Regions from separate parts of the Kitasatospora sp. NPDC054795 genome, predicted to be linked through region 2. Evidence: riboswitches for the same ligand, from Rfam matches in the RefSeq annotation. Region 2 holds a riboswitch; each other region holds the start of a gene.
What was found. Region 2 has a riboswitch for cobalamin ahead of ACWGJO_RS15590 (ribonucleoside-diphosphate reductase subunit alpha). Riboswitches for the same ligand answer to the same signal wherever they lie in the genome.

Region 1 (9,868 bases), on a different contig from region 2:
GTCCTCCCAGTCCAGCACCGTGAAGCCGGGCAGGCCGTGCAGGTACTCGTCCAGGGCGCGGTCGGCGAAGGCGGAGCCGGGGTTGACGGTGAAGTACCGCTCGATGCCGTCCGGGTTCAGCAGGGTCAGGACGTCCAGGACCCGGGTGGCCGAGGTGAGGGTGCGGGCGACCGCCAGCACGCGGGCCCTGACCGGTCGGGTGTTCCACCGGTCGGCGGGCCAGGCGTGGGGGCGGGACGGCACGTCATGATCGTACTCATCCGCTCCGGCCGCGGCGCGGTTCCGGGGCCGGGCCAGTGGGTCAGCCCGTGGCCGCGGTGGGCTCGTGGTGTTCGCCGGCGACGCACTCGTCGAGGAGGGGGCGCATGGCCTCGTCCACGAGCTGGTAGCGCACCACGCGTCCGTCCCGGTCGCCGGTGACCACGCCGGCCGTGCGGAGCAGCCGCAGGGCCTGGGAGACGGCGGGGTCGCGCATGCCGGTGGCGACCGCGAGGTCGGTGACGGCGAGCGGCCCGGCCCGGTGGAGGGCGAGCAGCAGGGCGAGCCGGCCGGGGTCGGCGAGCAGGGAGAACCGCTCGGCCCAGGACCGGACGTGGGCCGGGTCGCCGATCGCGGCGATGGCCTCGCAGACCCGGTGCCCGTCGATGGTGCGGTGGCCCGCGCGGTCGGCCGGTACGAGATGCATGCGGACATTCTCGCAGGCGGCGGTCTGTGATCCTGGACACCTGCGCAGGTGCGCAACCTTGCACGGGTCGGGCGTGGCCCCTACGGTGTTCCCCGCCGTGGTGCTCGGGAAGACCGGTGACGGACCCTCAGGGGTCCCAGCCCGGAGCGGCCCTCGCCACTGTGATCGGGTCGTTCCTCCGTCCGCGGAGGAACGTCGTCCGTACCCATGGAGCCACTGGGCGCCTCGCGCGCTTGGGAAGGCGGGTACGGGCGTCCCGTCAGCCAGGAGACCGGCCACGGCATCTCACGAGGTTTTCCACGAGGTGCTGGAGCGTGATCCGCAGATGACCCTGCCCGAAACCGTTGCCGCCGGGGCCGAACCGGCCCCCTCCGCGCTGCCCAGCTTCCAGTGGCGGCGCGAGGACACCGTCCGTACCGCCGGGCTGATGGCGGTGATCGTGGCCATGCACGTGGTGGCCTTCGGCACGCTGATCTTCCTGGTCGCACCCGAGAAGTACGCGGTCGGTACCCAGGTCTTCGGGGTGGGCCTGGGTATCACCGCGTACACCCTCGGGATGCGGCACGCCTTCGACGCCGACCACATCGCGGTGATCGACAACACCACCCGCAAGCTGATGGCGGACGGCAAGCGGCCGGTCTCGGTGGGCTTCTGGTTCGCCCTCGGACACTCCTCGATGGTGGTGCTGATGGCCGCCCTGGTGGCGGGCGGCGCGCAGCTGGCGAACACCCTGATGGACGACGAGTCGACCACCCACAAGTGGCTCGGCGTGATCGGGACGACCACTTCCGGCGTGTTCCTCTACCTGATCGGCGCGCTCAACCTGGCGGCGCTGCTCGGCATCCTCAGGGTGTTCCGCTCGATGCGGGCCGGGAAGTTCGACGAGAAGGAGCTGGAGGCGCACCTCGACTCGCGCGGCTTCATGGCCCGGGTGCTGAACCGGGCGACCCGTTCGATCACCCGGCCCGGGCAGATGTTCCCGGTGGGCATGGTGCTGGGCCTGGGCTTCGACACCGCGACCGAGGTCACCCTGATGGTGATGGCCGGCTCGGGCGCCGCCTCCGGGCTGCCCTGGTACGCGATCGTCTGCCTGCCGCTGCTGTTCGCGGCCGGGATGAGCCTGTTCGACACCCTGGACGGGACGTTCATGAACTTCGCGTACCAGTGGGCCTTCGCCAACCCGGTGCGGAAGGTGTACTACAACCTGACCATCACCGGTCTGTCGATCGCGGTGGCCTTCGTCATCGGCACCATCGAGCTGGTCGGGGTGCTGCACGAGAAGCTCGATCTGACCGACCCGGTCACCGGCTTCATCGCCGACATCTCACTGGACAACGTCGGCTACGCCATCGCCGGGCTGTTCGTGGTCGTCTGGGCGATCGCGATCGGGTACTGGAAACTCGCCGGGGTCGAGAAGCGCTGGACGCCCGAGGGCTCCTGAGCCACCCGGCCGCGAGCAGCGGCCTGCCCGCGCACGCCGGAACGGCGCCTCCCCGCGGTGGGGAGGCGCCGTTCGCGTTCCGGGGGCCGGGTGCGCCCCGGGTCGGCGCTCCTCGCGGAGGTCGACGTGCCGGCCGGCGACCGGGTCGTACTCGCACAGGACCGGCAGTGACAGTTTTGTGACGGAACGTAGCGACCGGTAGGGGATCCGAGGGGCCGGCGGGGGCGCGGGGCCCCTCGGCGGCACGCTGCGTGGGGGTGGGGCGCGGGTCCGAGGGGGACGGTGCCGCGGTCGCGCAGGGGGGCGCGCAAGGGGTATTGGGGGTTCTGCCGGGGGTGCTCGGCGGGCGCTTCGGGCCGGGGGTTCGTAGGCTCGACGCATGGCGGATGCGTACGCGGGGCGGCGGGAGCGGGTGAGGGAGCACTGCAGTGCGGCCGGGGCCGATGCGGCGCTGATCACCCGCGCGGCGAACGTGCGGTACCTGACGGGCTGCGCGCCCTGCGGGGCGAGCCTGCTGCTGACCAGGGAGCGGGCGCTGCTCGCGCTGCCGGACGACCTGCCGCCGGACGACACCGGGGAGCACCTGATGGCCCCGGACGTCACCCGGCTTCCGGTGGCGGCCGGGTCGGACTCCGCGCTGGCCGTCGCGGCCGTCGCCGCGCGGTCCGGGGTGTCGGGACTGGCGGTGGAGGAGCACGACCTGACCGTCACCCGGCACCGGGCGGTGGGCGGCCTGACCGAGGGGGCCCGGCTGGTGGACCTCGGCCAGACGGTCGAGCGGCTGCGGGTGGTCAAGGACGAGCACGAGATCGCCGACCTGCGGATCGCCGCCGAGATCGCCGACCAGGCGCTGGGCGAGCTGCTGGAGTCGATCCTGGTCGGCCGCACCGAGCGGCACCTGGCGATGGAGCTGGAGCGCCGGATGATCGACCACGGCGCCGACCGGGCCGCCTTCCCGGTCTCGGTCGGCACCGGCAGCCACTCCGGCCAGGCCGCCCACCAGCCCACCGACCGCCGGGTGGAGGAGGGGGACTTCCTGACCGTGGTGATGGGCGCCCAGTACCGCGGCTACGGCGTCTCCACCGCCCGCACCTTCGTGATCGGCGCGGCCCCCGCGCCCTGGCAGGTGGAGCTGCACCGGCTGGTCTTCCGGGCCCAGCGGGCCGGGCGGGAGGCGCTCGGACCGGGCGTGGAGCAGTGCGTGCCCGACCGGGCCGCCCGGCAGGTCCTGGAGGCGGCCGGCCACACCGAGGCCTCCCCGCACCCGGTGGGCCACGGCGTCGGGCTGGAGATCCGGGAGGCGCCGCGCCTCGGTCCGTCGGACATGGGTAAACTGGACAGCCGCGTGCCGGTCACCGTCGGCCCGGGGGTCCACCTCCCGGGCAGGGGCGGCGTCCGGATCGAGGACACGCTCGTCGTGCGCCCCCTCGAAGAGGGCGGGCCCGAGCTGCTCACCATCACCACCAAGGAGCTCCTCGCCCTGTGACCGCGGCCCCCCGGGGCCGTGGGAGGCAGGACGCAATCCCTTGGTTCCTTGACAGCTATACAGGAGTTAGTGCGCCCGTGGCTTCCACGAACGATCTCAAGAACGGCATGGTCCTCAAGCTGGAGGGCGGCAAGCTCTGGTCCGTCGTCGAGTTCCAGCACGTCAAGCCCGGCAAGGGCCCGGCCTTCGTGCGTACCAAGCTCAAGGAGGTCCTGACCGGCAAGGTCGTCGACAAGACCTTCAACGCGGGCACCAAGGTCGAGACCGCCAACGTCGACAAGCGCGGCATGCAGTTCTCGTACAAGGACGGCGAGAACTTCGTGTTCATGGACATGGACACCTACGACCAGCTGACCATCGAGCCGTCGGTCGTCGGCGACGCCGCCAAGTACCTGCTGGAGGGCTTCGAGGCCCTCGTCGCGCAGAACGAGGGCTCGGTCCTCTACATCGAGCTCCCGGCCGCGGTCGAGCTGACCATCGCCGAGACCGAGCCGGGCGTCCAGGGCGACCGCTCCACCGGTGGCACCAAGCCGGCCACCCTGGAGACCGGCGCCGAGATCCAGGTGCCGCTCTTCGTCACCAAGGGTGAGAAGGTCAAGGTCGACACCCGCGACGGCAGCTACCTCGGCCGGGTGAAGTAAGTCCGTGTCGGCCGCACGCAGCAAGGCCCGCACCAGGGCCTTCCAGATCCTCTTCGAGGCCGACCACCGCGGGGTCGACCCGCAGCAGGTCCTCGCCGACTGGGTGGCCCGCGCCCGCGAGCCCAGGCCCGACGAGGGCACCCCGCAGGTCGGTGAGTACACCATGGAGCTCATCGAGGGGTACGTCCAGCACGCTCGTCGCATCGACGACCTGATCGAGCAGTACTCCGTCGGCTGGTCGCTCGACCGGATGCCGATCGTGGACCGCAACGTCCTGCGGCTCGGTGCCTACGAGCTGATCTGGGAGGACGGCGTCCCGGACGCCGTCGTCCTGGACGAGGCCGTCGAGATCGCCAAGGAGTTCTCCACGGACGACTCCCCGGCCTTCGTCAACGGCATGCTCGCCCGTTTCCTGGAGCTGAAGCCGAGCATCCGCCGGTAGACGGGTGGACCTCGCGGACGGCCGTCGGACCCGAACAGGTGTCCGGCGGCCGTTCCGCGTTTCACCCGGTCGGCGTAGGGTGGGGACCTACTTGTCAGTAACTTGACGTCCGGAACCACGCGTGAAGGGCAGGTCCCCCCAGATGACCACCGCGATCCGCAGCGAGTTCGACCAGGGCATCGCCCTGACCAGGCACCCCGAGGAGGCCGGCCGCTACGACGCCGAGCTCGGCGCCGGCTGGCAGATCGGCGGCGGGGTGAACGGCGGACTGCTGCTCGCGGTGGCCGGACACGCGCTGTCGCTGGAGCACGGCACCCACCCGGACCCGGTGTCGATCAGTGGTTACTACCTGTCCGCCTCCACCCCCGGCCCGGCCACCGTCCGCACCGAGGTGCTGCGCACCGGCCGCGGCCTGTCCACCGGCACCGCCTCGCTCAGCCAGGACGGCGTCGAGCGGCTGCGGGTGGTGGCCAGCCACGGCGACCTCGCCACCGCCGACGGCGAGGTGCGCACCAGCGCGCGGCCGCCGCAGCTGCCGCCGCCGGACCAGTGCATCGGCGTCGAGCACGCGCCCAAGGAACTGATCGCCCAGGCCGCCCTGCTGGAGCGGTTCGACCTGCGGCTGGACCCGGCCACCATCGGCTGGGCGCTCGGGCAGCCCTCCGGCAACGGGCGGATCCAGGGCTGGTTCCGGCTCGCCGACGGCCGCGAGCCCGACCCGCTGCTGCTCCTGCTGGTCGCCGACGCGCTGCCGCCGGTCACCTTCGACCTCGGCATGCCGGGCTGGGCGCCCACCATCGAGCTGACCGTCCACCTGCGCGCCAGGCCCGTGCCCGGCTGGCTGCGGGTCACCCACGCGACCCGCAACCTGGCCGGCGGCTACTTCGAGGAGGACGCGGAGGTCTGGGACGAGTCCGGCCGCCTGGTCGCGCAGTCCCGCCAGCTGGCCCGGGCGCCCCGCCCCTGACCCGGCGGCCCCGCATTACCGGTGGTTACATTCCTGTGACACGCCGTACGTGTGCGGCGCGCGCGGATGGGGAGGAAGACGGTCAGCGGCGAGCGTGCCGCGGACCGTCAACCCCCGAAGCCAGGAGCCACCGATGAGTCAAAAGGGTCGCGCCCGCCGTAACTCCGACTGCACCGCCGGCGGCTCGCGGCCCGCGGTGCGGGCGTCGCACCGGCCACAGCGGGCCGGCGGCGCCGAGCAGGCTTTTGTCATCGGGGTGCTGACCAACGCCGCGGACTTCGCCCGGGCCCGCGCCTGGGGGATCTCCGACGCCCCCGACCACGAGCGCTACCTGGCCGACACCGCCGAGTTGCTGGCCGAGGCGCTGGAGCGGTTCGACACCGTCCGGGCCCGGATGTTCCACCCGCAGGACTTCGAGGAGTTCTGCGTGCTGCACGGGCTGGACCCGGCCGAGCCCGCCGCCCGCGACCGCTACCTGGTCAACCCGGCCCTGCAGGCCCAGCTGCTGGCCTATCAGGGCGAGGAGCTGGCCGGGGACTTCGTACCCCGCCTGGTCCGCGCCAGGGAGAACGGGCTGACGCTCTGCCATGCCGACCTGCTGCTCGACGGGGGCCTGTACGGGGGCGCGGGCGCGCCCGACGAGGAGCACGCCGCCTGGGTGCGCGCCGCCTACCAGCGCGGCGGCGAGGTGTTCCGCCGGATGCTGGTCGGCGCGGGGGCCGGCGTGTACGAGCTGCGCCTGCGGGTGGACGCGCCCGGCGGGAAGCTGACCGCCGCGGCTCGGGTCCTCCAGTGGGAGGACGGCGTGGTCCGGATCAACGACGAGGACCTGGAGCTGGTCTGCGCGGTGCTCTGCACCGGGCTGGCCCTGGAGCTGCCGGGCGTCGCGGTGCTGCACGGTTCGCAGGGCTCGGCCGCCTCCTGCGGGGAGTACCTGCAGGCCTCCTGGGCCTGGTCGAGCGGTGGGCAGGAGTGGGCGCCGGCCGAGCGGCCGGTCCGGCTGGACGGCGTGGCGGCGCAGCCCGGCTACAGCCTGGGAACGGTCTGCTGACGGCTCCGCCGCGGGGCCCCGTCCCGGGGTCCCGACACCGCGGCGCGGCCCCCGGACAGGGGAGCCGCGCCGTGACGTTTCTGCTTGCGGGTACGACCGGAAATCAGGCCGGTTCGTCCCTGGATCCGCCGGCGGGAGCCGGTGCGGCGAGCCTCAGCTCGCGTCCTCCTCGCGCACCGCGCGGCGCGCGTCGGGGTTCAGCACGCCCCAGGAGATCAGCTGCTCGGTGAGGATCGACGGCGACTGGTCGTAGATGACGGCCAGGGTGCGCAGGTCGTCCTGACGGATCGACAGCACCTTTCCGTTGTAGTCACCGCGCTGGCTCTGGATGGTCGCCGCGTAGCGCTGCAGCGGGCCGGCCTTCTCGGAAGGGACCTGGGTCAGTCTCTCCAGGTCGAGGACCAGGCGCGGCGGCGGCTCGGCCGCGCCGCCGGGCGTACCGCCGGGCAGCAGCTCCTGCACCGGGACGCCGTAGAACTCCGCCAGTTCGGCCAGCCGCTGCACGGTGACCGCACGGTCACCGCGCTCGTACGAGCCGACGACGACTGCCTTCCAGCGCCCCTGGGACTTCTCCTCGACACCGTGCAGGGAGAGACCCTGCTGAGTGCGGATCGCTCGGAGCTTGCCTCCGAGTTGCTTCGCGTAGTCGCTGGACATTGATCTCCCCGGACGAGATTGCTTCGCGTTCAGTGGTGGGTCACGGGCGATTGCCGACGCCGTTACCGGTGGGTCCGACGTCCGTCTCGTAACTCACTGTGAGGTTACGTAGAGTAAGGTAGTTGCGTCAAGCCGAATGGGGCAGTCGTGCGAATGGCCCGCATCGTCGGCGCGTCCGGAGTGTTAACCCCGGGAAGCGGAATGATGGCCGTCTGTTTGCGATCCGGCGCGCTGCTAGGATGGCCCGAAGCCCACGCCCGGTCGGCGGGGGCAGTCCCAGACATCCTTTAAGACCCGTCCCGTGAGGCGGGGAAGGAGGTCCGCTTCGGCATGACCACCCACCATGAACCGACGCCCCGGGCACCGCACCAGGTGCTGGACGGCACAGACATCGCCCGGGTCCTCACCCGGATAGCGCACGAGATCGTCGAGCGCGCCAAGGGCGCGGAGGACGTCGTGCTGCTCGGCATCCACACCAGGGGCGTCCACCTCGCCCGCCGCCTGCACGGCCGGCTGGCCCAGATCACCGGGCGCGAGATCCCGCTGGGCACCCTGGACATCACCATGTACCGGGACGACCTGCGGCTGAAGCCCGCCCGTGCCCTGGAGCACACCGAGATCCCGCCCGGCGGCATCGACGGCAAGCTCGTCATCCTCGTCGACGACGTGCTCTTCTCCGGCCGGACCATCCGCGCCGCGCTCGACGCGCTGAACGACATCGGCCGCCCGCGCGCCGTCCAGCTCGCCGTCCTGGTCGACCGCGGCCACCGCGAGCTGCCGATCCGCGCCGACTACGTCGGCAAGAACCTCCCCACCTCGCTGCGCGAGGCCGTTCAGGTGCGCCTGTCCGACAGCGACGGCGTGGACGCCGTCCTGGTCGGCGACCGCGACTTCGCCGCCCGCAGCTCGCAGGCCCTGGCACCCCAGTCTTCCGAACCGCACCTCCCGGAGTAACCCGCGTGAAGCGCCACCTCGTCTCCGCCGCCGATCTCAGCCGCGACGACGCGCTGCTGATCCTGGACACCGCCGAGGAGCTCGCCCAGCTCTCCGGCCGGGCCGTGAAGAAGCTGCCCACGCTGCGCGGCCGCACCGTCGTCAACCTCTTCTTCGAGGACTCCACCCGGACGAAGACCTCCTTCGAGGTCGCCGAGAAGCGCCTCTCGGCCGACGTCATCAACTTCTCCGCCAAGGGCTCCTCGGTCTCCAAGGGCGAGAGCCTCAAGGACACCGCGCTGACCCTCCAGGCGATGGGCGCCGACGCGGTGGTCATCCGCCACCACGCCTCCGGCGCGCCGGCCCGGCTGGCCCAGTCCGACTGGCTGCACGGCAGTGTGATCAACGCCGGTGACGGCACCCACGAGCACCCCACCCAGGCGCTGCTCGACGCCTTCACCATGCGCCGCCACCTCAACCCGGGCAGCGCCAACGACCTGGCCGGGCGCCGGGTGACCATCGTCGGCGACGTCCTGCACAGCCGGGTCGCCCGTTCCAACGTCCACCTGCTGAACACCCTCGGCGCGCAGGTCACCTTCGTCGCCCCGCCCACGCTGCTGCCGATCGGGGTCGAGAACTGGCCCTGTGAGGTCAGCTACGACCTCGACGCCGTGCTGCCCAAGACGGACGCGCTGATGATGCTGCGGGTGCAGCGCGAGCGGATGAACGCCGCGTTCTTCCCGACCGAGCGCGAGTACAGCCGCCGCTACGGCATGAACGGCCGCCGGATGGCCCAGCTGCCGGACCACGCGATCGTGATGCACCCCGGCCCGATGGTCCGCGGCATGGAGATCACCGCCGAGGTCGCCGACTCGCCGCGCTGCACCGCCATCGAGCAGGTCGCCAACGGCGTCTCCGTCCGGATGGCCGTCCTGTACCTGCTGCTCGGCGGAGCCACCCTCGCCGACACCGCCCGCACCGACTCCGTGGAGACCGCCCAGTGACCAGCTACCTGATCCGCAACGCCAAGATCCTGGGCGGCGCCCCGCAGGACCTCCACCTCGCCGACGGCGTGATCCAGGAGATCGGCACCGGCCTGACGGTCGAGGCGGACATCGAGATCGACGCCACCGGGCTGATCGCCCTGCCCGGCCTGGTCGACCTCCACACCCACCTGCGCGAGCCCGGCCGCGAGGACGCCGAGACCGTGCTCACCGGCACCCGGGCCGCCGCGATGGGCGGCTTCACCGCCGTGCACGCGATGGCCAACACCACCCCGGTGGCCGACACCGCCGGCGTGGTCGAGCAGGTCTGGCGGCTCGGCCAGGAGTCCGGCTACTGCGACGTGCAGCCGGTCGGCGCCGTCACCGTCGGCCTGGAGGGCAAGAAGCTCGCCGAGCTCGGCGCGATGCACGAGTCCGCCGCGGGCGTCCGGGTCTTCTCCGACGACGGCAAGTGCGTGGACGACGCGGTGCTGATGCGCCGCGCCCTGGAGTACGTCAAGGCCTTCGACGGCGTCGTCGCCCAGCACGCCCAGGAGCCGCGGCTGACCGAGGGCGCCCAGA
Region 2 (9,868 bases):
AACAGGACCAGAACTACGGCCTGTTCGCCGCCGGGGCACTGGTGACCTCGCTGCCGGTGATCGTGGTCTACCAGTTCCTCCAGCGCTACCTGGCCCAGGGGCTGACCGCGGGATCGGTCAAGGGCTGAGCACGGGTGGCCGGCCTGCCGCCCCGGACGCCGACGACGTCCGGGGCGGGGTGGTGGGTCCCGTGGGGCGCGGTGGTCCCGTGGGGTGCGGTTCCCGTGCGGGCGGCGGATCAGGATTCGCCGTGCTGGCCGCGGGAGAAGATGGTCGGGCTGCCGGGGAGCTCCGGATTCGCGCCGAGGTGGTCGGCCAGGTCGCGCACCCCCTCGACCAGCGAGACCGACGGCCGGTATCCCAGGCCCTGGAGCTTGGAGATGTCGCCGACCAGCCGGTAGGTGTCGTCCTCGATCTCCGGGATCACGCTGACCTCGGGCGTCTTGCCGGTGGCCTCCCCGATCGTGTCGACGAGCCGGCGCATCGACACCTCCGTGCCGGAGCCGATGTTGAACACCTCGCCCAGGTCGGCCCGGTCGGCGATCGTCAGCAACCCCTGGACCAGGTCGGTGACATGGACGAAGTCGCGGGTCTTCCGGTCGATGTCGCCCACGATCTGGATGGGTCGGTGGTTGAGGTGCCAGCGCAGGAAGCGGCCGACCTCGACCATCGCCTCGTGCGGGTTCTCCCCCGGCCCGTAGACGCAGAAGGGGCGGCCGACCACCACCGGGAGGCCGCAGGCGCGGTGGAGTGCCAGGCAGGTGATCTCGCCGCTGAGTTTGGACGCGCCGTACGGCACGAAGGGGCGGGTCGGGTGGTCCTCGTCCATGGGGAATTTCCGGGGCGTTCCGTAGACGGACGCGGACGAGACGTAGACGACCCGACGGACGGGCGCCTTGAGGAGGGCCTCGGCGAAGATCAGCGTGCCGAGTGCGTTGATCTCGAAGTCGAGGCGCGGCTGCGTCACCGACAACGTGCCGTTCGCGTTCGCGGCGACGTGGAAGACCAGGTCCGCGCCGTCCACGGCCTCGGCGACGGCGTCGACCTCGCGGATGTCCAGCAGGTGCAGGGTGGTCCCGGACGGCGCCGAGATGTTCGTGGCCGTCCGGGCGTTGTCGATGATCGACACCTCTTTCCCCAGGAAGAGGAGAGCGCTGGTCAGGTGCCTTCCGACGAAACCCAATCCGCCCGACACCAATACCTTGTCGTATTCTTCGAGCATATATTCGATATATCAGGCCTAGAACATATGGGCGATCCGGGAATTCGAAATCGCGTCCGTCCGGGTGAATATCGGGCGAGAGGGGTTTGCCCCGGGGCGGAGTTCAGTCCCCGTGGGCGGCCGTCGGCCCGGTGTCGAAGGCGCGGAAGAGCGAGAGGTCGGGGGTACGGCCGCGGATCGTGGTCCAGGCCTCGTGGAAGTCCCGCCGGATCCGGGACGGGAGCCAGGGGGCGGGCCGCAGCTCCGGAGGGAGGAGCGGGTCGCGCTCCAGGGCGTGGGTGAAGGCCTCGGCCAGCCGCAGCGCGACGGCGACGAGTTCGACGGAGCCGCGGTCGGGACCGAGAGGTTCCGCGGCGAGCGCGTCGGCGAGGGGCTGGTACGCCTCGACCGTCTCGGCCGAGGGCCACAGGTGCTCCGCGGTGGAGGCGGGATCGGTGAAGCCCGGGCCGGTCAGACGAGTGGCCTCCGCCGTGATCAGGTAGGCGCCGACCGTCGCCGCCGAGGCCTCCTCGGTGAGTTCGTCGAGGAGGTCGTGCGGGCTCGCATAGGCGCCGGGCGCGAGCGGCACGGCACCGAGCCGGGTCAGCGCGGCACGCAGGGCGTCGCGCTCCGACCGGTGCCGCTCGGGGACGGAGAAGGTGTAGAGGCGCCAGAGCCCGTCCCAAGGGGCGAGGCCGGCGTCCTGCGCGTAGGCCAGCGCGACGAACCGGACGTCCATGTCCGAGCGGAGCCTGCCCGCGTTGGTCAGCACGAGCCGGCCCTTGCGGCCCCGGCCCTCCTGCCGCAGGACGCCCGCCGCCTCCAGCCGGCGGACGGCCAGCCGCACCGGCTGGTCCGACAGGCCGACCGCCGCGGCGACGTCGTAGACGTAGTCGAGCGAGGCCGTGCCCTGCGGATCGAAACAGGCCTCGACGACCGTTCGCGGCGCGGCTCGGTACGGCGCGGCGTTCTGTGCGGACACGGGAGACCTCGGTTCTCGATCGCGGGGCCCGGGGCGGGGCCGTCCGGTCAATGTGCCACATCTGGCACGCGGGACCTCAGGCGCCTTCCCAGGGGTAGCCGTGGCGGCGGAAGGCCGAGGCGATGGCCGCCGGGGCCGGCTCCGGTGTCACGTTTTCGGTGGCTCCCCGGTCCATCTGTCGGGTGCGGCGGCCGCAGTCCGCGCCGCCGCCGACCGAGAGAGGGGACATGACCATGGAGACCCTGACCGTCCGACGCGTCGTCGCCGCGCCGATCGAGGACGTGTTCGACTGGTGCGCCACCACTACCAACTACACCCGCTCCCCGCTCATCCTCCGGGCCCGACTGGCCCGACCGGGCGCCGGTGCACCGTACGGCGTGGGGGCGGTGCGGCTGCACACCTGGACGATCGGCTGGTTCCGCGAGCGGGTCACCGCGTACAACCCGCCGTACGGCTTCGACTACACGGTCGAGCGCAGCATGCCGCCGTCCCGGCACGAACTCGGCCGGATGACCTTCACCGAGGTCGCCGGCGGGACGGAGGTCGCGTGGACGACCACCTTCCAGGTCCGCTTGCCCTTCGGCGCGGCCCTCACCCGGGCCCTGGCGAAGCCGGTCATCGCCCACACCTTCGGTCGGATCCTCGCCGCTGCCGATGCCGAACTCACCGGTGGGCGGCGGGCCGGGGGCGGTGATGCCGAGTGATGGTGGGCGCCGTGCGTGGTCGCGGTGGGGGTGCCTCCCCGCCCGGCGTGAACGCCGGGCGGGGACGGGGGAGTTCAGGGCCGGTGGGTGGTGATGGTGATCAGGTGGGAGGTCCAGTCGGTCATCTCGCCGACGTAGAGGGTGACGCTCCAGCTGTCGTTGCGGGAGAGGCAGGCGGCGATGCCCTGGCCGCCGCCCGGCCCGATGCAGATCCGGATGAAGTCCCGGTGGGCCTCCCGGACGGGGAGCTTGCGGACGCGCTCCCAGAGGACGGGGAGGGCGTGGTCGAGGCTGGGGAAGTCGGCGGGGAGCATGACGCCGGCGATCCCGGCCCGCACGGCGCTCACGCGGCGTCCGCCTCGGGGGAGACGTGGCACCAGACGAACTTCCCGACGCCGCCCTCGCGCGGGCAGCAGCCCCACTGGGTGGCCAGCTGCTGGACGAGCCGCAGGCCCCGGCCGGTTTCGGCGGAGGTGGAGGCGGGGCGGAGGGAGGGCTTCTCGCCGTCGGCGTCGTGCACCTCGATGCGGAGGGTGTCGTCCGGGGAGAGGTGGAAGCGGACGAAGATCAGCCGGTCGCGCGGGGCACGGCAGTGCTGGACGGCGTTGGTGACCAGCTCGCTGACCAGCAACTCGCCGGTGAAGACGAGGAGTTCGCCACAGGGGTGGGGGAGGAGGAAGTCGTGGAGCTCCCAGCGGGCGGCGCGGGGCGCCTTGCGGTGCCGGGGCAGCCAGCAGGTCCGCTCGGCGGGGATGGGGGAGGGGGAGAGGTCTTCAGGCATGGCGGGGCCACCTATGGAGTGTGCAGGTGAAAGCGGCTGAAGAGGGCATGGGGATGCCCGGTGGCGAGATCCACCGAAATAACGCTGTGTGGTCTATCTCGCTACTGCAGGTAGCATGCACCTGGATTGATGCAACCTGCAAGCTAAACAACTGCAACGATGCATAATTGGCAGCGCTGGATTGACGAACAGTCACCAGGCACACTGGGGATCGTCAGGTGAGAGGACTTGCGCATGGCTGATGAACCGAAGCCGACCGTCCGTGCCCGCCGACTCGGCTCGGAACTCCGCCGTCTTCGCGACGCTGCGGGCAAGGGGACGGAGGATGCGGCGCAGGCTCTCGCTTGTTCCCGCGCCAAGATCAGCCGTATAGAGACCGGGGTGTCGGGCGTTCGCCGCCTGGACCTTGGGATCCTGCTCGATCTGTACGGGGTGGTGGGCAAGGAGCGTGATGCCCTTGAGGAGTTGTCGCGAGAGAGCAAGAAGCGCGGTTGGTGGCACGACTACGGCGACACGATCCCGTCGGCGTACGTCGATGTCCTCGGGCTGGAAGACGATGCTCGCTACATCCGCATGTGGCAGACCATGGTTGTGCCGGGCTTGTTGCAGACGAAGAGCTACGCCCGGGCCCTGCTCGAAGCCAATCCCGCTGCCGTCCGGCCGGAGCGCATTGATCAGCTGGTCGAGATCCGCATGGAGCGGAAGGAAGTTCTCGCAAAGCCTGATCCGGCGCGGTTCTGGGCGATTATTTGGGAACCTGCGCTCAGGTGTCCGGTGGGAGGGGCGGAGGTGCACAACGAGCAGCTGCGCCATCTCGCGGAGATGGCGCAGCTTCCCAACGTCACCCTGCAAGTGGTGCCGCTGGGGGTCGGCGCGACTGCGGGTGCATGTGGGGCCTTCGTGATGTATGGCTTCTCTGACTCGCCTACTCCCGGAGCGGTCTTCCTGGAGACACTGACAAGCAGCCACTATCTGGAGCAGCAGGGCGAACTGGACGGCTATGGGCTGGTCTTCGAATACCTGCGATCGGCTGCTCTGAACCCCAAGGAGTCGCTGGATATGATCGCGGCCATCGCGGCGGCGACATGACGATGAGATCAGAAGAGGTGTGAGCGCGTGACTGTGCCGGATGGTGCCGCTCGGGGTTGGTATAAGAGCAGCTACAGCGCCCAGGCGAACGAGTGCTTGGAGACCCGGTCGTTGATGGTGGGCGGGATGGCTGTCCGCGACTCGAAGGATCCGGACGGGCCGGCGCTTCTCTTCCCCGCCGGTGCCTGGTCGTCTTTCCTCTCCGGGGTCAAGTCCGGGGAGTTTCCGACCGACTGAAACGACAGGGGTGCCCCGCACGGGCTGTGGCCGTGCGGGGCACCCCTGTTGGTTCGTACTTCCTAGAAGTCGTCGTCGAAGGCGACGGTGCCCTCGACGGCCACCTGGTACGCCGACACCCGGCGCTCGAAGAAGTTGGTCAGCTCCTGGACGTTCTGGAGCTCCATGAAGCCGAACGGGTTGGTCGAGCCGTACCGGATCGGCAGGCCCAGCCGCGCGAGACGCTGGTCGGCCACGGCCTCCAGGTACTCGCGCATGGACTCGGTGTTCATGCCGGCGAGACCGTCACCGCACAGGTCCTGGGCGAACTGGAGCTCGGCCTCGACGGCCTCCTCCAGCATCTCCGTGACCTGCTTGGCCATCTCGTCGTCGAAGAGGTCGGGCTCCTCCTCGCGGACGGTGTCGACCACCGACATCGCGAAGTCCATGTGCATGGACTCGTCGCGGAACACCCAGTTGGTGCCGGTCGCGAGACCGTGCAGCAGGCCCCGGCTCCGGAACCAGTACACGTACGCGAACGCGCCGTAGAAGAACAGGCCTTCCACACACGCCGCGAAGCAGATCAGGTTCAGGAGGAACGCGCGGCGGTCCTCCTTGGTCTGCAGCGACTCGATGTGGTCGACCGCGTTCATGTACTTGAAGCAGAACTGCGCCTTCTGGCGGATGGAGGGGATGTTCTCCACCGCGGCGAAGGCCGCGTTGCGGTCCTCCGGGTCGGGCAGGTAGGTGTCGAGCAGCGTCAGGTAGAACTGGACGTGCACGGCCTCTTCGAACAGCTGCCGCGAGAGGTACAGCCGCGCCTCGGGCGAGTTGATGTGCTTGTAGAGGCTCAGCACCACGTTGTTGGAGACGATCGAGTCGCCCGTCGCGAAGAACGCGACCAGCCGGCCGATCAGGTGGCGCTCGCCCTCGCTGAGCTTCGCCAGGTCGGCGACGTCGGAGTGCAGGTCCACCTCCTCGACGGTCCAGGTGTTCTTGATCGCGTCCCGGTACCGGTCGTAGAACGACGGGTAGCGCATCGGGCGCAGGGTCAGCTCGAAGCCGGGGTCGAGCAGCATCTTGCGGTCTTCGGACTGGGACATTACTGGCAGGCCTCGCAGGACTCGGGGTTCTCCAGGGAGCAGGCGAGGGCGGCTTCCTGCTCCGGGGTGAGGGTCGGGGTGCCCACAGGGATCGTGTTGGCGGGCACGGGCGCCGGCGCGGCGGCACGGGCGGCACCGGACGCGGCCTGGGCGATGCGGGTGGCCGGACGCGAACGCAGGTAGTAGGTGGTCTTCAGGCCGACCTTCCACGCGTAGGCGTACATCGAGCTGAGCTTGCCGATGGTCGGCGCCGCCATGAACAGGTTCAGGGACTGGCTCTGGTCCAGGTACGGCATGCGGGCCGCGGCCAGGTCGATCAGCGCGCGCTGCGGCAGCTCCCAGGCCGTCCGGTACAGCGAACGCACCTCGGCGGGCAGCCAGTTCAGCTCCTGGACGGAACCGTTGGCGTCGCGCAGGGCGTCGCGGGTCTGCTGGTCCCAGACGCCGAGCTCCTTGAGCTCGCGCACCAGGTACGGGTTGACCTGGAGGAACTCGCCGGACAGCGTCTCGCGCTTGAACAGGTTGGACACCTGCGGCTCGATGCACTCGTACACGCCGGCGATGGACGCGATGGTCGCGGTCGGCGCGATGGCCAGCAGCAGCGAGTTGCGCAGGCCGGTCTCGGCGATCCGGGCGCGCAGCGCCGTCCAGCGGTCGGCCCACTGCGGGGCGGCCGTCGGGAAGTGGTCGATGTGCAGTTCGCCGCGGGCGGCGCGGGTCTCGCCGTACGCCTCGTGGCGGCCGAGCTGCTCGGCCAGGTCGGCGGAGCGCTCGTACGCGGTGAGCATGATGCGTTCGGCGATCAGCGTGGACAGGCGGGCGGCCTCGGCGGAGTCGAAGTCGATCCGCAGCTTGAAGAAGACGTCCTGGAGGCCCATCACGCCGAGGCCGACCGGCCGCCAGCGGGAGTTGGAGGTGCCGGCCTCGGTGGTCGGGTAGAAGTTGATGTCCACCACGCGGTCGAGGAACGTCACGGCCGTGCGGACGGTGGCGTCGAGGCGCTCCCAGTCCATGGCGCCGATCAGGTCGTCGGCCGAGGCACCGGGGGCCACGTGGGCGCCCAGGTTGACCGAGCCCAGGTTGCAGACGGCGGTCTCGGAGTCGTCCGTGACCTCCAGGATCTCCGTGCACAGGTTGGAGGAGTGCACGGTGCGGCCCGGCAGCGCGGTCTGGTTGGCGGCGCGGTTGGAGGCGTCCTTGAAGGTCATCCAGCCGTTGCCGGTCTGCGCCAGGGTGCGCATCATGCGGGCGTACAGGGTCTGCGCCGGGATGGTGCGCACGGCCTTGCCGGCCAGCTCGGCCTTGCGGTAGGCCTCGTCGAACTCCTCGCCCCACAGGTCGACCAGCTCCGGCACGTCGGCCGGGGAGAACAGCGACCAGTCCTGGTCGGCGTTGACCCGGCGCATGAACTCGTCCGGGATCCAGTGCGCCAGGTTGAGGTTGTGGGTGCGGCGGGCCTCTTCGCCGGTGTTGTCGCGGAGCTCCAGGAACTCCTCGATGTCGGCGTGCCAGGTCTCCAGGTAGACGCAGGCCGCGCCCTTGCGGCGGCCGCCCTGGTTGACGGCGGCGACCGAGGAGTCGAGGGTGCGCAGGAACGGCACGATGCCGTTGGACTTGCCGTTGGTGCCGCGGATCAGGCTGCCGCGCGAGCGGATGCGCGAGTACGACAGGCCGATGCCGCCGGCGTGCTTGGACAGGCGGGCGATCTGCGCGTAGCGGTTGTAGATCGAGTCCAGGTTGTCCAGCGGCGAGTCGAGCAGGTAGCAGCTCGACATCTGCGGGTGGCGGGTGCCGGAGTTGAAGAGCGTCGGCGAGGAGGTCAGGTACTCCAGGCGGCTCATCAGGCCGTACAGCTCGGCCACCTCGCGCACGGACTGCTCGCTGTCGCCGACCGCCAGGCCACAGGCGACGCGGAGCAGGAAGTGCTGCGGGGTCTCGATCACCTTGCGGGTGATCGGGTGGCGCAGCAGGTAGCGGGACTGCACCGTGCGCAGGCCGAAGTACTCGAAGCGGTCGTCGCCCTTGGTGTCGACGAGCGCGTCCAGGGCGGCCGCGTGCTTGGTGACGAAGGCGGCGGTGGTGTCGCCGATCAGGCCCTCGGCGTGGCCGACGGCGATCGAGGCGGAGAAGGACACCGAGCCCTGGCTGTTCGCCTCGTCGACGATCTCCAGGGCGAGCAGGCGGGCGGCGAGCTTCGAGTACTGGGGGTCCTCGGCGATCATCGACGCGGCGGCGTCCACGGCGAGCCCGCGCAGCTCGGCGAAGTCCGAGCCGGCGTGGCGGCCGCGCAGCGCGGCGGCGGCGACATGGCCGGGGTCGACCTCGGTGAGGTCGGTGCTGCGGTCGGTGAGCAGCCGCAGCAGCGCGCCCCCGGGGTCGGAGACCGTCGGGTCGGTGAAGGCGGTACCGGAGCCCTGGGTGGGCAGGGTGGCTGAGGCAGCGGTGGTCAAGGCGCTCTCTCCTGGCGGCGATCGGCGGCGGTGATCGGGGGGCCACCGGGCCGATCTGGGCAGGGGAGCACGGCGCGAACGCAAAAAGCGTCGCGCGAGGTGACTCCCCGGCCCGCCCGCGAGGCCCGGAGGGGTACTGCTGGTGCCGGCGCGGCCTCTGCGGGAGGGCCGTGGCGCACGCCGTCGGCAGGTACTCGGACTCGCGGGGCGCGGCTGCTGGAGCCGCCCGCTCACCGCTGCGGGGCAGTCCCGGATTCGCACCGGGTTCCCCTGCATCGACAGCAGTAGCGAGCATACATGTAGTGCCGCCGGACTGCGGCGGCACCATATGTTGTGCCTGTCGTGTCGCGGATGTGCGTGGGCCGGGCGGCCGGTCAGTGCTTCAGATAGACCTTGTACGTACTCGAATCGCCGGTCGGCGAGGTGAATTGGGCGACCAGCCGGTAGTGCCCGGCGGTGCTCAGGGCCTCGCTCAGGGCCCGGTCGGTGGCCCTCGGCGCGGTGCTGTCGAGGACGACCATGGTGAACCAGCCGTCCCGGATCGCGGCCACGCTGCCGTCGTCGCCGTGGTGCTCGACCCCGGCCCCGTCGCGGTAGTCCGTGCCGGCGCGCGCGGAGATCCACTGCTCGGGCTTGGAGACGCCGCCGAGGTAGTACTCGGCGAGTCCGTCGACCTCGGTGAGGTAGCGGCCCTGGGGCTCCGTGTGGACCCGCAGGACGGCCAGCAGGCGGCCGGAGTCGGGCCCGTTCTGGTAGCGCAGGGCGGACTGCTCCAGGCCGAGGGCGAGCAGGGCGACCCAGACCAGGATGCCGAGCTGGGGGTGGCGGAAGTGGGCGCCGACCAGCCGGGTCAGGCCGACCCCGGCGAGCGGGGCGGCGAGCAGCATGCCGTAACCGAGGTGGCGGAACAGCGCGCCGGAGGTGCCGGTCCACAGGTGGGCGGCGGGGACCAGCAGGGCGGTGGCGGTCAGGACGGCCCCGAGCAGGGCGCGCCGGCCCCAGGTGGTGGGGAGGGCGTCCTTCTCCGGCGCGTCGTGCTCGGGCATCTGTTCGCGGCGCGCGTAGGCGATGGTGCCGGCCACCGCGAGGACGGTGAACAGGCCGGCCCACTGGAGCGTGCCGAGCAGGATCGAGCCGGCCGAGCCGGGGGCGTTGCCGCGCGAGGGCGACCACCCGGCGACCTTGCCGAGGGTGCCGTACGGGAGCAGCAGGACGAGGGTGCCGAGGGCCGTCAGCAGCGCGCGCAGGGCGGCCGGGCCCACCCGGTGGTACGGCCGGGCGCAGGCGAAGGCGAGGGCGACCAGGGCGGGGGCGGCGAAGGCCGCGGAGTAGGCCGTGGCGC
Region 3 (9,868 bases), on a different contig from region 2:
GCCCCGTCGGCACCTCGTCGGCACCTCGCCCGCGCCGGTCGGCGGCCGGTCGGCGCGGGCCGGATTGTCGGACCCTGCTGGTAGGACTGTGGTGTCCGCCAGGGAAGCTGACGGGCCATCATCTGCCGTTCGTCTGACATTCGTACTGTCCCGACCAGCCGGAGTCGCACCACCATGAGCGCTGTCGACACCCCCGCCACCCAGCCCGACGCGAACGACCCGCTCGCCCTCGCCGACCTCTTCACGGGCGGCGGCGAGCCGTGGCTGCCGCTGCTGAAGCCGGTGATCGAGGCGCAGCCCGGTGCGGCCTCGTTCATCGGCCCGGGCCGCGGCCCGGAGGTCGTCCCGGTCCGCGAGCTGACCTTCCAGGCACTCAAGCCGCACGCGCCGCACCGGTGGAAGGTCGTCGTCTTCGGCCAGAACCCGTACCCGAGGCCGGAGAGCGCCACCGGCATCGCGATGTTCGACAACACCTTCCACGACTGGAAGGACAGCCAGTTCGGCCGGGTGATCAGCATTCGCTGCCTGATCAAGGCCGCGGCGATGTGGAAGTACGGCATCCCCAAGAAGACGCCGATCGCCGACATACGGGCGCTGCTGAAGAAGCAGGAGACGGTCCAGCCGCCGGAGTGGTTCCAGGCGATGCTGACCCAGGGCGTGCTGCTGCTGAACGCGGCGCTCACCGCGAGCAGCGACGGCGCGATGGGGCCGGACGAGCACACCGGGTTCTGGCGGCCGGTCGCCGAGCGGATCGTCGAGGAGATCCTCCGCGCCAAGCAGCGGGCCGCCGAGGAGGACCGCTACGTGGTCTTCGCCTGGTGGGGCGCGCACGCCCGCAGCCTGAAGAACGTCGTCCTGCGGTTGCAGGAGAAGTACCCCGAGGTCGAGGTCCGCCACATCGACCACGCCAACCCGGCGGCGCAGGGTGACATCTTCTGCGACGGCGAGCACTTCGCCACGGTGAACGCCGCCCTGGCCTCGCTCGGCGCCGACGAGGTCGACTGGCTGCCCAGCACGGGGTGGAACGCGCCGTCGGCGCAGGGCGGCGGGGCGGACGCCGGGGTCGCCGAGCGGATGGGTGCCTTCATCACCTCCACCATGGAGCTGCACCAGCTCTACCTGGACCGACTCGCCGGGGTGAAGGACGAAGGCCTCGTCCTGCCGGCGATCACCGGTGTGTTCGACACCCCGCCGACGGGCTTCCGGGAGGCGGTGTCGCCGGTCGCCGAGCTGCTGCGCGGCCTGGACCGGCACGTGTCGCTGTCGCACGACTTCGGCAAGCGGCGGGCGGACGAGGCGGCCACCGGCCTGTCCGCCGACGAGATCGCCGCGCTGTACCTGTACACCTGCGAGTCCGCGTTCTACCGGGAGATCAACGCGGTGCTGCGCTCGCCGGACCGCAGCCGGCTGGTGCCCTACCTGCCGTACCTGCGGCTGCTGTTCGCGGCGGTGTCGCGACTGCCCGTCCGCACCGCGCCGCTGTGGCGCGGGGTCTCGCTGGACCTGCGGCGACAGTACCCGCTCGGGAGGACGGTGACGTGGTGGGGCGTCTCCTCCTGCACCTCCGAGCTCGGGGTCGCGCGGTCCTTCCTGGGCAGCCGGGGCAAGCGGACGCTGTTCGAGGTGCGTCCGGTGCGGGCCGCCGGCATCAGGAAGTTCTCTGCGTTCACCGGCGAGGAGGAGTTCATCCTGCTGCCCGGCACGCAGTTGGAGGTCACCGACGTCCGGGCGGAGCGCGGCGGCCTGTGCACCGTGACGCTGACCGAGCTGGAGGAGGCGCCCCTGGTGTCCTGAGGCGCCCGGGCCGAACCCGCCTCCTGGAGCAGCAACCAAGTCAGTATTTTTACTGAGTTAAGTTATGCTGGACTTCGAGCGGCAGACAAGCCCGTTGTGCGGGAAGGGGCGCGAACGATGACCTCGGAAATCCGGAACCTGGACGGCGAACTGGAACGGGAGCGGGCCTACGTGGAGGTCTGCCGGGTCGCGACGGCCCGGCAGGTCGAGGACGCGGGCCACCAGGTCGTCGCCGCGGAGGACGTCTCCGGCGACGGTGCGAGCGCGGAAGCGCTCGGCCGGTACCTGCGCACCCGCGCCAAGCGGATGAACGAGCTGCCGGAGAGCCCGTCCTTCTTCGGCCGCCTCGACTTCGCCGACACCGCGGAGGCCGGGGAGCACCGGCGGCAGCGCTACTACGTGGGCCGCCGGCGGATCTCCGAGGACCCGACGGTGCCGCCGCTGGTGGTCGACTGGCGGGCCCCGGTCTCCCGGGCGTTCTACCGGGCGAGCACCCACACCCCGCTCGGGCTCGCGCGGCGCCGCCGGTTCGGCTGGGCGCCGTGGAGTCTGGGCGCGCCGGAGGAGCTGACCGGGCTGGAGGACGAACCCCTCGGCGCGGAGGGCGGGCACGGCCCGGCGGCCGGCGTCGCGGCGGACGGTGGTGAGGGCGGTGAGGGTGGCGAGGGCGGTGCCGGCGGCATTCTGGCCGCCGAGATCGAGCGGCCCCGCACCGGCCCGATGCGGGACATCGTCGCCACCATCCAGCCCGAACAGGACATGCTGGTGCGGGGCGAGCTGAGCGAGTCGGTCTGCGTGCAGGGCGCGCCCGGCAGCGGCAAGACCGCGGTCGGGCTGCACCGCGCCGCGTACCTGCTGTACAGCTTCCCGCAGCGGATCCAGCGCGGCGGGCTGCTGGTCATCGGTCCCAACCGGACCTTCCTGCGCTACATCGCCGAGGTGCTCCCCGCGCTCGGCGAGATCGACGTCACCCAGCGCACCGTCGAGGACCTGGTCGCCACCCGGCCGGTCGCCGCCGTGGACGACGAGCGGGCCGCCGCGGTCAAGCAGGACGCGCGGATGGCGACGGTGCTGCGCCGGGCGCTGTACGGCCGCATCCGGGCGACGGGCCCGGAGCCGCTGGTCGTACCGGACGGCTCCTACCGGTGGCGGGTGCCCCCGGAGCGGCTGGAACGGACGGTCGCCGAACTGCGCGAGCAGGCGCCGCCGTACGCGATCGGCCGGGAGAGCCTGCGCACCCGGCTGGTGGCGATGCTCCAGGACCAGGCCGAGCGGCGGACCGGTGTCCGGTCCGGCGCCTGGTCGCGGAAGATCGGCCGCTGCGGGCCGGTGGCCGCCTTCCTGGAGGCCGCCTGGCCGAACCTGCGCCCGGAGGCCGTGGTCGCCGCGCTGCTGAGCGACCCCGCCCTGCTGGCCGAGGCCGCCGAGGGGGTGCTCGGCCCCGAGGAGCAGGCGGCGATCCTGTGGCGCCGGCCGCCGCGCTCGGAGAAGAGCGCCAAGTGGTCCGAGCACGACCTGGTGCTGCTGGACGAGGTGGCCGGCCTGATCGAGCGCCCGGCCGGCTTCGGCCACGTCGTGGTGGACGAGGCCCAGGACCTCTCCCCGATGCAGTGCCGGGCGATCGCCCGCCGCAGCGCCTTCGGCTCCCTGACCGTCCTCGGCGACCTCGCCCAGGCGACCGCCCCGTGGGCCGCCCGCAGCTGGCCCGAGCAGCTCGCCCACCTGGGCAAGCCGCAGGCCGCGGTGGTGCCGCTGACCACCGGCTTCCGGGTCCCGGCCGCCGTGACGGCCCTCGCCAACACCCTGCTGGGCGCGCTGGACGTGGACGTGCCGCCGGCCGTGTCGCTGCGGCGGGACGGGGAGCTGACGGTGCGGCGGGTCGCCGGGGACGGCCTGGGCGGAGCGGTGGTCGCGGCGGTGCGGGCCGCGCTGGAGCGCGAAGGCTCGATCGCGGTGATCGCGGCGGACAGCGCGGTGGCGGAGGCCGCCGAGGCGCTGCTCGCGGCGGGGATCCCGACCGGGGCGGCCGAACAGGTCGGCACCACGGCGCGGGTGACGGTGCTGCCGGCCTCGCTGGTGAAGGGGCTGGAGTACGACCACGTGGTGGTGCTGGAGCCGGCCGCCATCGTGGAGGCCGAGGCGCGCGGCCTGCACCGGCTGTACGTGGTGGTGACGCGGGCGGTCTCGCGGCTGGACATCCTGCACTGCCGTCCGCTGCCCGCGCCGCTGGGCGGGGAGTGACGGCCCGGCGGCGGAGGCGGGTTGGGAAGGCCGGGCGGGTGCGGCCGCCGGCCACGACCCCGTGCGCACCGGAAGCGGCGGCCGACCGGTTCCGGTACCCCCGCTGACCTCCTCGCTCGTGCCCCGGAGCAGCGCCGAACGGCTGGATATCCTGAACACATGAGCGACAACCTTCCCCCCTGCCCGCAGTGCTCCAGTGAGTACACGTATGAGATGAACGCCCTCATGGTCTGCCCCGAGTGCGCCCACGAGTGGGTGCCCGGCGGCGCCGACCAGGCCGGCGCGCCGGCCGGCGAGCGCGTGATCAAGGACGCCGTCGGCAACGTGCTGAGCGACGGCGACACCGTGACGGTGGTCAAGGCGCTGAAGGTCAAGGGCAGCGTCTCCGGTATCAAGGCCGGCACCAAGGTCCGCAACATCCGCCTGGTGGACGGTGTCGACGGGCACGACATCGACTGCCGCATCGAGGGCTTCGGTGCCATGCAGCTCAAGTCCGGCGTGGTCAAGAAGGCCTGATCCGCGGGCCCCCAACGGCCGCGCCCCGTCGAGGAGATCGGCGGGGCGCGGCCGTTGCGCTGTCCAGGGCCGGTCCGGGGGTGGAGTCGCCTCCCGGATTAGTTGTAGTATTACAATGATTACAACAACACAAATAAATCTGGAGCGTTCGTCATGCCCGATGCCGCTCGACCGCGGCCCTGGCTCGTGCTCGCCATCTGCTGCATGAGCCTGCTGATCGTCAGCCTCGACAACACCATCCTGAACGTGGCCCTGCCCGCCGTCCGGCGCGACCTGGACACCACGGTGTCCGGCCTGCAATGGACGGTCGACGCCTACACCCTGGTGCTGGCGAGCCTGTTGATGCTCTCCGGCTCGACCGCCGACCGGATCGGCCGCCGCCGGGTGTTCCGGATCGGACTGGTGGTGTTCACCGCGGCCTCCCTGCTGTGCAGCCTGGCCCCCGGGCTCGGCTGGCTGATCGCCGCGCGGATGCTCCAGGCGGTCGGCGGATCGATGCTCAACCCCGTCGCCATGTCGATCATCAGCAACACCTTCACCGACTCCCGGCAGCGCGCCCGGGCGATCGGCGTCTGGAGCGGCGTGGTGGGCATCAGCATGGCCGCCGGGCCGATCATCGGCGGGGCACTGGTGGAGTCGGCCGGCTGGCGGGCGATCTTCTGGATCAACGTCCCGATCGGCCTGGCCGCCCTCTTCCTCACCACCCGCTACGTGCCGGAGTCGCGGGCGGCCCGCACCCGCCGGGTGGACCCGGTCGGCCAGCTGCTGGTCGTCGTGGTGCTCGCCGCCCTCACCTACGCGATCATCGAGTCGCCGGAGCGCGGCTGGACCTCGCCCGTGGTGCTCGGCTGCACGGCGGCCTCCCTGGGCGCGCTGCTGGGCCTGCTGCGGTACGAACCCCGGCGCACCGACCCGCTGATCGACCTGCGGTTCTTCCGCTCCGCGCCCTTCTCCGGCGCCACCGTCATCGCGGTCGCCGCCTTCGCCGGCCTCGGCGGCTTCCTCTTCCTCACCTCCCTGTACCTCCAGGACGTCCGCGGGCTCGACCCGCTGCACGCCGGACTCCTCATGCTGCCGATGGCGGTCATGTCGCTGCTCACCGCGCCGCTGTCCGGCCGGATGGTGGCCGCCCGGGGGCCGCGCACGCCGCTGCTGCTGGCCGGGGCGGCGCTGACCGCGAGCGCCGTGCTCCAGGCGGTCGGCTACTCCGAGCACCTGCCGAGCTGGCTGCTGGTCCTCGCCTTCCTGCTCTTCGGTACCGGCTTCGGCCTGGTCAACGCGCCCATCACCAACACCGCCGTCTCCGGGATGCCCCGCTCGCAGGCCGGGGTGGCGGCGGCGGTGGCCTCCACCAGCCGACAGGTCGGCCAGTCCCTGGGCGTCGCGGTCACCGGCGCCCTGATGGCCGGCAGCGCCCTCGCCGACCCGGCGGCCTTCACCGGGGCGGCCCGGACGGCATGGTGGATCATCGCCGGCTGCGGCGCCGCCGTGCTGGTCACCGGTACGCTCACTTCCGGCCGCTGGGCCCGGGCGACGGCCGAGCGCACGGCGCGGCGGCTCGCCGCCGAGGAGGCGGCCGAGGGAAGCACGGAGACGAAGGAGACGGTGGACGCCTGATGGAGCGCCTCGACACCGGTGGGCACCCGGAGGGGAGCGGGACGGACGCCGCGACGGCGGCCCGGGTCTGGCAGGGGATGTACGCGCTCGTGCTGGAGCGCCACGACCGCCGCAGGACCGTCGCCGAAGCCCTCGGCATGAGCTTCAGCCGGGTCAGGGCGCTGCGCCGGCTCGCCGCCGGCCCGATCACCCTGCGGGAGCTGGCCGAGCGGCTGACCGCCGACCCGCCGTACACCAGCGTCATCGTGGACGACCTGGTGCGGCGCGGGCTCGCCGAGCGCATCACCAACCCGGCGGACCGGCGCTCCAAGCTGGTCCACCTCACCGAGGAGGGCGAGGCGAAGGCCGCGCTCGCCACCGGGATCCTCGCCACGCCGCCGGACGCGCTGCTCGCGCTGCCGCCGGAGGACCTCCGCGCGCTCGACCGGGTGGTGGCGAAGCTCCTGGACTGAGGCTGCCGCCCGACGCGGCGGGCCGGTGCCCCGGACTTGGCAGGAAGCCCGACTGCATGGTCGACGGCAGGTCCGCGGTGTCAGGGAAGCCGGTACGGGTTCGGCGCGCACGGTGGTGCACTGCGGCCCGTCAGGCCTCCGTCAGGCGTCGGGTCAGCCGTCCGAGCGTCGCAGCAGGTAGGTGTCCATGATCCAGCCCTTGCGCTCCCGGGCCCGCTCACGCAGCTCGCGGATGCGCGGGGCGGCCTCGGCGAGCGGACCGGAGACGAGCACCTCGTCGGGGGTGCCGAGGTAGGCGCCGTAGTGGATCTCCAGCCCCTCGGGGTCGATCCCGGCGAAGGCGGCCCGGCCGTCGAGCATCACCACCACGTCGTCCACCCCCTCGGGGAACCCCTCGGCGAGGCGGCGGCCGGTGGTGATCTGCACCGGTCGGCCGACCCGGGTCAGCGTGGTGCGGTGCCGGGCGGCGAGCGCGGAGACGCTGCTGATGCCCGGGATCACCTCGTACGCGAAGGGCACGCCGCCCCGGTTCGACACGTCGTCCACCACGGCGATGACGCTGTCGTAGAGGGCGGGGTCGCCCCAGACCAGGAAGGTGCCGTTCTCGCCCGGGCCGAGGTGCTCGGCGACCAGCCGTTCGACCAGATCGGCGCGGCGGACGCGCCAGTCGTCCACGGCGGCCGCGTACGCGGGGGTGGTGCGGTCCCGTTCGGCGTCCGGCGCCTCGACCACGCGGTGCCCGGGCCGTCCGTGGTCGGCCAGCATCCGGCGACGCAGCCCGATCAGATCCTGCCGTTCCTCGCTCTTGTCGAGGATGAAGAAGACGTCGGTGCGACCGATCGTCTTGACCGCCTGCAGGGTGAGGTGGTCGGGGTCGCCCGCGCCGATGCCGATGACGAAGATGTGCCGCATGGGAGACATTCTGCCGCCCGCTCCCGGGTGCGCCGCCCGGGAGCGGGCGCGGAGCCCGCGTCTCAGCACGCGGACGCCTTGCGAGATTTCCGCCTCGGCGCCGACGGTTTGCCCCTAAGCTGGCGGTGCAGCTGGTTCGCCCTGTCCGCCAGGCAGGCGCGTCGTAAGAGGGAACCCGGTGACGCCTTTCAACTGGCCAGTCCGGGACTGCCCCGCAGCGGTGAGTGGGAACGACCGCCGTCATACGCACTGGACCCGGGACGGGTCTGGGAAGCGACGGCCAGTAGGTGTCCGCCCCGGTTTCGGCCGAGGTGGGTGTGCCCGCGAGTCCGAAGACCTGCCACTGCCCGTGCGCGAGCGTTCGCGCCCGGCCATCCGGTGACCTCGTGGGCGGGTCGGCGACCATATCGGGCGGAGCCGCGCACGGGTGCGGTCGTCCGTCCGGTCCGTCATCCCTTCGCGTCCTCGTGCCGTCACCGGGCACTTGAGGATCCAGACTCGCGAAGGAGAGTCCCTTGACCACGAAGTCCGCAGCCGCGGCGAGCGTCGCCACCGCCCACGGCTACCCCCGTCAGGGCCGGGGCCGTGAATTGAAGAAGGCGATCGAGGGGTACTGGAAGGGCACGGTCACCGCGGGGGCGCTGCTGGCGACCGCCGCCGACCTGCGTCGGGGGAACTGGCAGCAGCTCGCCGACTCCGGCATCGAAGAGGTCCCGACCGGAGACTTCTCGCTCTACGACCACGTGCTGGACACCACCGTGGCGGTCGGTGCGATCCCGCCGCGGCACCGGGAGGCGGTCGACGCCGACCCGCTGGACGGGTACTTCGCGATGGCGCGCGGCAACCAGGACGTCGCTCCGTTGGAGATGACCAAGTGGTTCGACACCAACTACCACTACCTGGTGCCGGAGTTGGGCCCGGACACGGTGTTCGCCGCGAACCCGGCCAAGGCGGTCGGCGAGCTGCGCGAGGCGCTGCTGCTCGGCCACGCCGCCCGGCCGGTGCTGGTCGGCCCGGTCAGCTACCTGCTGCTCGCCAAGCCGGCGCCCGGGGTGGCCGCGGACTTCCGACCGATCACCCTGCTGGACCGGCTGCTGCCCGTCTACGCCCGGCTGCTCGCCGACCTGAGGGCCGCCGGTGCCGAGTGGGTCCAGCTGGACGAGCCCGCGCTGGTGCAGGACCGCACCCCGGCCGAGCTCAACGCGGCCGCGCGCGCCTACCGCGAGCTGGGCGGTCTCACCGAGCGGCCCAAGCTGCTGGTCGCGAGCTACTTCGACCGGCTCGGCGAGGCGCTGCCGGTGCTGACCAAGGCCCCGGTCGAGGGCCTGGCGCTGGACTTCACCGGCCCGGCCGCCGCCAACCTGGAGGACCTCGCCGCCGTCGGCGGCCTGCCCGGCAAGCGGCTGGTGGCGGGGGTGATCGACGGGCGCAACATCTGGATCAACGACCTGGAGAAGTCGCTGGCGACCCTGGCGACCCTGCTGGGCCTCGCCGGCACCGTCGACGTGGCGCCGTCCTGCTCGCTGCTGCACGTGCCGATCGACGCCGCCGCGGAGCGCGACATCGACCCGCAGATCGCCCGCTGGCTGGCGTTCGCCCGGCAGAAGGCCGGCGAGGCGGCGCTGCTCGCCCGGGGCCTGCGCGAGGGCACCGGCGCGATCACCGCCGAGCTCGCCGCCAACCGCGCCGACCTCGCCTCCCGCGCCAACTCCCCGATCACCCGCGACCCGGCGGTGCGCGCCCGCGCCGCCGCCGTCACCGCCGACGACACCCGGCGCGCCCAGCCCTACCCGGTGCGGGCCGAGGCCCAGCGCGCCCGGCTCGGGCTGCCGCTGCTGCCGACCACCACCATCGGCTCCTTCCCGCAGACCACCGAACTGCGCACCGCCCGCGCCGATCTGACGGCGGGTCGGATCGACGCCCCGGCCTACCGGGAGCGGATGGAGGCGGAGGTCCGCGAGGTCGTCGCCTACCAGGAGAAGGCCGGGCTGGACGTCCTGGTGCACGGCGAGCCCGAGCGCAACGACATGGTCCAGTACTTCGCCGAGCAGCTCACCGGCTACCTCGCCACCCGGCACGGCTGGGTGCAGTCCTACGGCACCCGGTACGTGCGCCCGCCGGTGCTGGCCGGGGACATCTCCCGTCCGCACCCGATGACCACCGACTGGTTCGGCTACGCGCAGGGCCTGACCGACCGCCCGGTCAAGGGCATGCTGACCGGCCCGGTCACCATGCTCGCCTGGTCCTTCGTCCGCGACGACCAGCCGCTCGCCGACACCGCCCGGCAGGTGGCCCTCGCCCTGCGCGACGAGGTCGTCGACCTGGAGGCGGCCGGC

Region 1: another riboswitch for cobalamin. It lies ahead of ACWGJO_RS32755 (HoxN/HupN/NixA family nickel/cobalt transporter); the one in region 2 lies ahead of ACWGJO_RS15590 (ribonucleoside-diphosphate reductase subunit alpha).
Region 3: another riboswitch for cobalamin. It lies ahead of metE (5-methyltetrahydropteroyltriglutamate--homocysteine S-methyltransferase); the one in region 2 lies ahead of ACWGJO_RS15590 (ribonucleoside-diphosphate reductase subunit alpha).

What each region holds. Positions count from the first base shown of each region.
Region 1 is NZ_JBSHAP010000121.1:12,422-22,289, reverse strand. It holds gene ACWGJO_RS32765 (hypothetical protein) at 1-243, opposite strand, end outside; gene ACWGJO_RS32760 (ArsR/SmtB family transcription factor) at 302-685, opposite strand; cobalamin riboswitch at 767-979, shown strand; gene ACWGJO_RS32755 (HoxN/HupN/NixA family nickel/cobalt transporter) at 1,011-2,126, shown strand; gene ACWGJO_RS32750 (M24 family metallopeptidase) at 2,506-3,612, shown strand; gene efp (elongation factor P) at 3,690-4,253, shown strand; gene nusB (transcription antitermination factor NusB) at 4,258-4,695, shown strand; gene ACWGJO_RS32735 (thioesterase family protein) at 4,838-5,662, shown strand; gene ACWGJO_RS32730 (hypothetical protein) at 5,796-6,713, shown strand; gene bldD (transcriptional regulator BldD) at 6,867-7,370, opposite strand; gene pyrR (bifunctional pyr operon transcriptional regulator/uracil phosphoribosyltransferase PyrR) at 7,701-8,324, shown strand; gene ACWGJO_RS32715 (aspartate carbamoyltransferase catalytic subunit) at 8,330-9,307, shown strand; gene ACWGJO_RS32710 (dihydroorotase) at 9,304-9,868, shown strand, end outside.
Region 2 is NZ_JBSHAP010000036.1:50,018-59,885, reverse strand. It holds gene ACWGJO_RS15640 (sugar ABC transporter permease) at 1-128, shown strand, start outside; gene ACWGJO_RS15635 (NAD-dependent epimerase/dehydratase family protein) at 239-1,222, opposite strand; gene ACWGJO_RS15630 (PaaX family transcriptional regulator C-terminal domain-containing protein) at 1,326-2,183, opposite strand; gene ACWGJO_RS15625 (hypothetical protein) at 2,260-2,412, opposite strand; gene ACWGJO_RS15620 (SRPBCC family protein) at 2,417-2,887, shown strand; gene ACWGJO_RS15615 (hypothetical protein) at 2,962-3,234, opposite strand; gene ACWGJO_RS15610 (ATP-binding protein) at 3,231-3,668, opposite strand; gene ACWGJO_RS15605 (helix-turn-helix domain-containing protein) at 3,903-4,757, shown strand; gene ACWGJO_RS15600 (DUF397 domain-containing protein) at 4,785-4,994, shown strand; gene ACWGJO_RS15595 (ribonucleotide-diphosphate reductase subunit beta) at 5,057-6,076, opposite strand; gene ACWGJO_RS15590 (ribonucleoside-diphosphate reductase subunit alpha) at 6,076-8,502, opposite strand; cobalamin riboswitch at 8,695-8,851, opposite strand; gene ACWGJO_RS15585 (glycosyltransferase family 39 protein) at 8,901-9,868, opposite strand, start outside.
Region 3 is NZ_JBSHAP010000017.1:44,229-54,096, forward strand. It holds gene ACWGJO_RS08805 (ADP-ribosyltransferase domain-containing protein) at 175-1,794, shown strand; gene ACWGJO_RS08810 (HelD family protein) at 1,912-4,035, shown strand; gene ACWGJO_RS08815 (zinc ribbon domain-containing protein YjdM) at 4,195-4,551, shown strand; gene ACWGJO_RS08820 (MFS transporter) at 4,705-6,168, shown strand; gene ACWGJO_RS08825 (MarR family winged helix-turn-helix transcriptional regulator) at 6,168-6,620, shown strand; gene cobF (precorrin-6A synthase (deacetylating)) at 6,774-7,532, opposite strand; cobalamin riboswitch at 7,647-7,891, shown strand; gene metE (5-methyltetrahydropteroyltriglutamate--homocysteine S-methyltransferase) at 8,048-9,868, shown strand, end outside.